2 regions of the Paenibacillus sp. OT2-17 genome follow, and region 2 is predicted to be linked to the other one. Evidence: riboswitches for the same ligand, from Rfam matches in the RefSeq annotation. Region 2 holds a riboswitch; the other holds the start of a gene.
The links. A riboswitch is a leader RNA that binds a small molecule or an ion and turns the genes downstream of it on or off. The one in region 2 is predicted to bind cyclic di-AMP.
Positions count from the first base shown of each region.

Region 1: another riboswitch for cyclic di-AMP. It lies ahead of GRP75_RS19300 (hypothetical protein); the one in region 2 lies ahead of GRP75_RS04880 (C40 family peptidase).

Region 1 is NZ_WUDQ01000273.1:73-4,237, reverse strand. It holds gene GRP75_RS19325 (helix-turn-helix domain-containing protein) at 1-158, shown strand, start outside; gene GRP75_RS19320 (hypothetical protein) at 255-503, opposite strand; gene GRP75_RS19315 (urease accessory protein UreF) at 800-1,537, opposite strand; tRNA gene GRP75_RS19310 (tRNA-Leu) at 1,801-1,883, shown strand; gene GRP75_RS19305 (glutathione peroxidase) at 2,042-2,527, opposite strand; cyclic di-AMP (ydaO/yuaA leader) riboswitch at 2,994-3,166, shown strand; gene GRP75_RS19300 (hypothetical protein) at 3,282-3,677, shown strand; gene GRP75_RS30675 (potassium-transporting ATPase subunit F) at 3,861-3,938, shown strand; partial or broken gene GRP75_RS19290 (potassium-transporting ATPase subunit KdpA) at 4,090-4,165, shown strand, end outside.
Region 2 is NZ_WUDQ01000010.1:7,777-11,941, forward strand. It holds gene motA (flagellar motor stator protein MotA) at 1-250, opposite strand, end outside; gene GRP75_RS04865 (hypothetical protein) at 438-731, shown strand; gene GRP75_RS04870 (4a-hydroxytetrahydrobiopterin dehydratase) at 849-1,148, shown strand; gene GRP75_RS04875 (GNAT family N-acetyltransferase) at 1,227-1,733, opposite strand; gene GRP75_RS04880 (C40 family peptidase) at 2,037-2,537, opposite strand; cyclic di-AMP (ydaO/yuaA leader) riboswitch at 2,543-2,680, opposite strand; gene GRP75_RS04885 (hypothetical protein) at 2,957-3,784, opposite strand; gene GRP75_RS04890 (M1 family metallopeptidase) at 3,796-4,165, opposite strand, start outside.

The DNA of each region.
Region 1 (4,165 bases), on a different contig from region 2:
AGGAGCAGAAGGCTGCTTATTTTTTTGGAGTGATGGGGCCACTGAATTGCCAGGCAGAAGATCTTGAGACGGAAGAACAGAATTTTATTTTAGAATATGTTGAATTTGCGAAATACCGTAAGCAAAAAAGTGAGAAGGATAAAACAAAGCCGGAATAATTTTTTGGCTAAAGATCGTCTGGGTTGAAGACCCGTAAACGAACGAGTGGGGTTCGCTTTACGGGTCTATTTGGTTTCTTGGTGATATGGAATGACCTATATGTAACTGGAATGCTTGTTAGGTTTAGAGTGCGGTGCCTCCTTATAATCGTTATCGTCGATGTTCAGAATTGCAGCAACTTGTTTTCTGTACCTTTGTGCTTTGCGGGTGCCGTGAATCAGATTGGACAAGCGTGAAGGCGGAATATTGTGTGTCTCACAAAATGTTTTCTGATCCAGTCGAAGTTCGACAAGCCGTTGTTTGATGGCCCACCCGAAGGAGGTGACAGGCATTTTGTTATTCAAGAGAAATCGCCCCTTACGGATTCTTGCGGAATAATTGGTGTGTTATAATAATCATCAGTAAACATGTTAGAATTAACCATCTGACACTATGATACACTTTTATACGTGTTTTTACAATCGTAAATGCGTCATTTTGTTGAATTAATTACTTAATTAAGTGCTAGGTGGTTCTGATAATCCGTCTAGAGTCTGCTAATGGTGTGAATTGCGATTATATGTGGATAAAAAACACTCTGCCACCTGAGGAAAGGGACAGAGTGTTTTTCGTGTTGTGACCACATTGGCGAAGCTACGCATCAGGGGGATGCTGGAAGGCGTTTGAATAGACCTGAGGAGGAAAACAGTCTAGGTTCATCCAATTGGTTATTATGGCTCATATAAAGAGGTAGAGTGATGTAGGAGCTGGACCAATGTCTGTGAAGAAAGCGACGCTGAGATGCAGTTGGCTCAGGTTGGTTAAGCTTCTTCCAGGCAGAGAGGAGCTCGCTTGTCATACGCTCCATAAGAGGGTTCTTTTCCTCATAAGGAGGATTGAGTAGCTTGAAGGCATCTTCCACACAGAAGGACACCGCTGCGCTAAGATAGCCGTGAACGGTCTGTTCTACATCGTTTCCGAGGAGGAAGTTAATCCAGGTGTGAACGGTAGCGAGTGTGCCAATCGCATTGTATTGAATGAGTATGGATTCCAACTGGTCAAATTCAAGCCAAGGATAAAGAGCCTTAGCGAGCTTGAGCAGACGCTGACCGGATAGACGAAACTCCTTCACATGCTGCCAGGAGGGACGTTGGGTATGCAGCATCTTATCAATGAGGGCGATCCGCCAACTGTCATTCTGCTGGATGGCGACATACAGACTTTTGATAGCCATGCCGTCAACGGTTGTAAATTGAGGATACAAATCATCCAGCATGTAATGTTCCAGGTCTTGTAGACTGTTCAAATGTCCGTTACGCGATAGTTTCTCCAGTCCGTTAAAACGGGTGAAGCCACCAACAGGTAGGGAAGGGTCCAACAATAATGCATAGTTCAGCAAGCGGTTGCCTTTATACAAGGTGGTTCGCCTCCTCGAAGTGAATCCTTATGTTATGTTATTTTACTTTTTACTTGGGGATAACGAAAAATATTCGAAATATATGTAATATATATTTACATTTAAATAGCTTTTGTGTCAAATTAAATATTCTTATCGCTCATATATGTTAGTTAAAATAACGTATAAAATAATTATTATATTTTTGTTTACAAATAGTTGATGAGAGAGTATAATAAATCTGTTGCCTCATTACATTATGATTTGCGGTCGTGGTGGAATGGCAGACACGCTATCTTGAGGGGGTAGTGGGCGTACGCCCGTGGAGGTTCGAGTCCTCTCGACCGCATTATATGCAAGACTCAGTTAAAAAAGCATCCTGACACGGTTTACGTGAAGGGATGCTTTTTTTGTTAAGCATTTTTCGTTAAGCATTTTTCGTTATATCCTTTAGCCACAGAAGCAACGGTAGACAATAGGTCGTTTATTAACTGATAAAGAAGGATGTCAGTTTTGCTGCAAAAGCTTCTCTATATCTCCCGCCAGCTTATCTGGAGTGGTTTGCGGTGCATAGCGCTTAAATACGTTACCTTCTCGTGTAATTAAGAATTTAGTAAAATTCCATTTGATCGCTTTGGACCCTAATACCCCCGGAGCAGTTTGGGTCAGGTAACGAAATAAGGGGTGCGCTTGATCGCCATTGACATCTGTCTTGGCGAACATCGGAAAGGTAACACCATAATTGATCTGGCAAAACTCGGAAATCTCCTCGCTGGAACCTGGCTCTTGTTTGGCAAATTGGTTGCTGGGAAATCCCAAAATTTCGAGCCCCTGTTCATGGTACTGGTCATATAGCTCTTGTAGCGCTTTGTATTGGGGGGTTAACCCACATTTGCTGGCAGTGTTCACGATAAGCAGAACGTTCCCTTCATATGTGGATAACGGAATTTGTTTCCCTTGCAGGGTGTGCGCATCATATTCATAAACGGTCATAGTATCTCTCCTTATTCAATATTCAGCAATTAAATTGTAAGCAATTAAAAGCAAGGTTGCAAGTCTGGAAAAGCTGTATCAAGCCTTTAGCCGCTGTAAAATCGTATTTTGTTCAAAACAGTAAATCGCACCGCAAATGGAGCGAATTAAGGTGTTTCTTCTTATAAAAGCGGGTTCAATCGGTGTTTAGCTGGTACATATAGCGTATTTTCTTCTCTTTTTACAAAAAAAGGCCAAAAACGCTCTACCCTACGCCAATATTGACATGCTTGTCATTTTCGAAAAGGGATGAAAAACAGAGATTGAAGGAGCTGTGAGAAGCATAGTTGCATTGTAAGCGCTATTATTAATATTCTAGGCTCTAAAGGCCGATTTATAACCCCGCAGTTGAGCTTTACAGTCTTCCATGCGCGGGTGTATGATTCAAGACGTAATTTCAAATTAACTTGAATGAAGCAACAACGAAATGTCTATAGCGCTGAATTTTGCAGTTGCAAAAGCGGGGGAACCAATCGAGATTGTACGGCTTCGGAAGCCGTGTGTCTCATGGGGTGAATTTTCAGGTCAAGTGCCAGAAATAGGGCGACTCTCACGTCCGAATCCGACAGCTAACCTCGTAAGCGTACAGGGAGAGGCAACAAACCGCCGTGTGCAGCCATGGTTTATTTTATCATGGATATGTAAGAAGCCGGAGGAAAGCCTTTTTCCTTCGGCTTCTTTTTGTTGTCTTTTTATACCGGGAGAGGAGCTACTGATGGAAGGTCGGTTAATTATTGTCACTGCACCGAATGAAGCGGGCAGAAGTTTTGTGAAATTGCTTATTTTCAAAAAATTGGCGTTTGCAGTTCTCACGAATAGCGCCCAGGAGGAACGACAGCTCAAAAAAATGGGTGTGGAGCACATTGTCCGCATCAATACCATGCAAGCGGGAAAATGGAATTTTCCAAAAAAAGAAATTGGTAGTGTGTATTTGTTCGAGAACAGCTTGAATCTGACGTGCCGTTTCCTGCAAATATGTCGGCCGCTAACATCGGAATCGATCTATGTTATTACGCACGGCTGTAATCCACAAGGAATTTATCGGGGATTGGGAGCGGATCATGTGATCTACACATTGAACGGAGAGGTGGGTTTTCTGCTGAACGGATAAGCACTTATAACATAGTTGTTTTATGATTTTATGATCAAATAAGAATGGCGATCTGAGGACCGATACGGAGGGTATAAACATGATGGATATATACATGCTGCTCGTCATGGCTGTGAGTTATGGAGTGATACTGCTGTTTGTACGCTGGTGTGATGCGCAGACCTCTAAAGGAGGACGAAGAGGATGATCGTTATACTTGGGCTTACGGCTATTGTGTTTATGTATTTAATCTACGCACTCCTGAACCCTGAAAAGTTCTAGTCAGCTATAGGGGATAGAGCGGGCGGGAACAACAGATCTGAATATTAAGCATCATAGGTAGCGGGTTTTCGCAAACGTGTGCACACAATTGGTGCTCTGGAAGCAGGTCTGTTGTTCCAAACGCAGGAGCATTTTGAAGGAGGAATAAAGGATGGAGCTGCTTCAAATTGGAATTGTGATCGTCATATTGCTGCTCTTGGTAAAGCCAGTGGGCACCTATATGTATC
Region 2 (4,165 bases):
TAAACGTACCGATGAGCTCTTTGCGGTCTAACAGTTTTTGTTCGGTGAAAATAACCTTGAACAGCTTCGGAATCCGTTTGATTTCTGCCATCGGGAAGGCCATAAATATACTCGCTGCCGTTCCGACGAAAATAATCATGTAAGCAGCGGGATTATTGACCAGATTGACGACCGGAGCGCCTTTTAAGATCATCCCGACGACCAGTGACATAATCCCGAGCACAAGTCCGATAATGGTTGAAATTTGCATGATACACCTCATCCATGAGAATAGATTTTGAATCCTTTCATGCCGCCGGGGTCGTCCTTGCCCCAAGCGCGTCATTACAAGACGGATTATAGTATTTATCGACAAAACTCTCTTTTTTGTTAAGTGCGAATTTCCGGTATAATAAGGTGATTATGTATTGAATGGCGGAACCATTGGAGGAAATGGCATGGGAGTAAAGCATGGGCGTGAGTATGAACAAATTTTGAACGATTTGACAGAGGCTGTGGGACGCATCCCAGACAGCTATGAATTTTTTGAGATGGAAGCAGAAGATTGGGACAGGCTGGACCCGGCGGGACGCCAGGAAGTCAATGAAGCTTTGGCAGAAGACTTATTTTATGCACTGGGTACAGAGCCCATAATCACTGTAGGCAGTGGCGTTGTGATCTATGAGCCGGAGCAGCATCGTATCTATGTACTCATTGGAGACGAGGAGCTGACGTCAGTCCCATTGATTTGAGGTCCGTCTTATGGATTTATCAACGGGGCCGTGGTAATATGTACACCAATATATCGTAGTTTTGGCCGTATTTAAGCGGTCGAAAGGCTTCCGTATAAACGGGGAGGAGTTCGTAACATGCCTTTTACACAAGAAGAGATTGAAGCACATCTGGAGAAACTGGAGGGCTGGGAACTGGAGGAAGGACGTTGGATCGTTCGGAAATATAATTTTTCCAGTTTTATGAAAGGGATTGCATTCGTGGATGAAGTTGCCGCTATATCTGAAGCATTCAATCATCATCCATTTATTACGATTGATTACAAGACCGTGACTCTGCGTTTGACCTCTTGGGACGACGGCGGTATTATGGCCGTGGATATTAAGGAAGCCCAACAATATAATGAAGCTTTTGAAAAAATGCGCAGCAGTCATTGAGCTTGTAATGATCTGTCGTATGATGATAAAAGCGCCTTCGCTATACAACATCGCGGTTGTATGCCGAAGGCGCTTTTATCATAGAACCTGGGTTTGGTGCTCGGGACGATATACCATACAAAAAAACGGTTTTTTGCCATCGGGAGTCTGGCGTTCATAGGTATCTGTAAGCTCAAATCCAGCCGCCTTGTAAGCCCGGATAGCGCGCCCATTCCAAGTGAGTACCTCTAGATCAATTTCATTCTTCGGGTTGCGTCGTTGGGCTTCCTCTGCAATGGCACGGACAAAATCAGAGCCTTTGCCATGTCCGCATCTTTCAGGATGCATTCCAAGACCTAGCCGGGTCACACCGATCATAGGAAAATATTGAGCAAATCCCGTCAGCTTATTCTCTTCATCCAGTACGGCAACATATTGCTCTTGGCGAAGCGTGGGACTTCCAAATTCGACTTCAAGCGCCTTCATTTGTTCCCAGGGGAGCCAACCGTATATATTATAAGGTGGATCATAGCGCCACTCACAGATTGCAGCCGCTTGATGCTCGTCCATCGGTACGATCCGATAGTTGGATATTGAGGCCGGCATGTGTTCTATCCTCCTTTTACAGGTACTTCAATCATTAACAACAGATTGTAGACAAGTTGCAGGGGAATGGCAAGCGTGTTTATTTCATACTCAAGTCGGGTATACATTCAATAAGAAGGATTTACTGCTCATATGCTCCCCCAGCGCTGACGGTAAAACCGACGATGTTCGCTAAAATTGAAACCTTTTGAGGCTTCAGTTCGTCAGTAATGATAATAATTGCTGATGTTGTGGACATAAAAAGCCGCAATTTGATTCCGGCCAGAATCAAATTGCGGCTAAGGTTAGCTTGCTGTGCGTTAGTTATTCTACGTTGTCGTCATCAGGAATTTCTGAAGCTACAGAATGGTAAGCGTCTGTGCTCATAATTCTTTTTGCACCGACATAGCGGTTAGCGTAATAATTTTCGTTCAGTGAGCTAACTACTACACCACGTGAAGTCGAGGAGTGGGCAAATTTCCCTTCACCTACGAAGATACCTACATGAGAAATGCCTCTTCCTGTGGTGTTGAAGAACACCAGGTCTCCAGGTCTCATTTCATCGCGGGATACAGAAGATCCCATTTTGAATTGTGATCCGGATTGATGCGGAAGTTTAATTCCCAGTTTGTTGAATACATACATTGTGAAGCCGGAGCAATCGAATCCCTCGAGTGTAGTGCCTCCGCTTCTGTAGCTCGTTCCTTTGGCATCTTGAATGACCTGGTCCATCTTAGAGTCTGCATATGCACTGCCGCCACCGAATGTAAAAGATGTAAAGGCAATGGCAAGACCCATAGCTGCGATCGTTAGCTTCTTCTTCAAAAAAAATATACCCCTTCCAATGCCTGCGAGGTTAGCTTAAGGATTCGGTAGAAGGTTCCCCTATGACCACTCTGTTGCGAGATCAATTCACCCAAACTGGTTCCCCCGCTTCCTAGGTGCCAGGAATTAGGCTTAACTTAAGATGTGCACCTTGGAGAGCAGTATTCACAATAACGTTATTTTTGAGATAAAGGTTACAATAAAGATTACAAAGTTGTTACTATCAGTTCACTGCGATTATTGTAACAAAGACGGCTGGCTTTGGCAAATGTTTCATTGCAAAAAGTTACAAAAAAAATCTGCTCCTAATGTCCCAGGAACAGATCTTGTTAACAGTATTCAGTTATGTGTCGTTTGCGCGGATATGAATCAAGATTTTTCGACAGACGGAAATGAAGTAAAAAACATAAAGGCAGGGCTTAGCTTCTACTGGAGATATCGGTATGCCATAGTCTGTACTGCGAACTGATATGCCACAGCCTGACCAGACTAGTAACAAAATGATACGATTGCTGGAGAATGAGCGCCAGCATACCAGTCCAAATCATCGCTATGGTGCCAAATAGACCGAAGACCAGCAGCACACAAGCACCGAGCAAAAGAGATATACCGACAGCTGGGAGGAGCTGGCGAAAGAAGGCGAGCAGGGACGATAGTATGGCGTGACCACCGACAGTCCCCAGTTGCATATACAGGATGCACTGCCGAATGAACCATCCGTAAGCCATCCACCCCATGGCATAGGGCAACAAATGAAGCAGGTAAGAGGGAGATTGAAGCGTTCCTGCTACAATAGGGTAGAGTCTCGGTACTACCCAAAAGGCGGGAAGCAGCAGCAGTCCCAACTCGATGGTGTAATACAACAACGACGACATGCCATGGCGTTTCATACCCTTGAAAAAGGACAGGCTTTGCGGTTCAGTCGCATCGGTATGCAGGCTTTGATATATTCCGGCTCTAATGAAGGGAGTGATCAGTATGCGTAGTACAGTCGCCCCTAGTAGTATCCACAAATACACATGTACTTCCCGGCTGTCCATCAGAGCAATCTGGCTCTCCATCCAAAACAAGGTCTGTCCCAGCTCGTTTTGACCCTGATCAGGATAACGGAGCAGTAGCGGGATAACGGCAGACTGCACCAGCCGATAGAGAAACACCCCCCACAGTAGTCGATACAGAAATAAAATGATAACGATATAGAATCGTATGCGCACCAGCGCCCAGCCCTCTTTTATAACAGTCCGCATCTATAGACACCTCACCATGACAGACTTCCAAGCAGTGTTTCTAACAGCTTGGTTACACTTACATTCCAACGGGTTTGTTGCTTTTCGTCCAATTCGGCTTTTAGGCTATTGTTAATGTGCTTGTTCTCCAGTGCAATGGTATATAGAGGATCAAGGGTTACATAGGAAACGGGAGAAGTACTTTTGATCCGAAAAGTTGTGCTTTTGCCCGCGCCGTCCCAAGCCTTGAATATCGTGGTACCATCCTTGAAGGTAAATTGGACAGGGATCTTGGGATAATCCGCCCCTTTTTTGCTGACCGTCACGACTGCTTCATATCCATTCTCCAGCTTTTGGTTCGTGATATGATCCACCGAAAAGTCCGCCATCTGGCCGTCATAT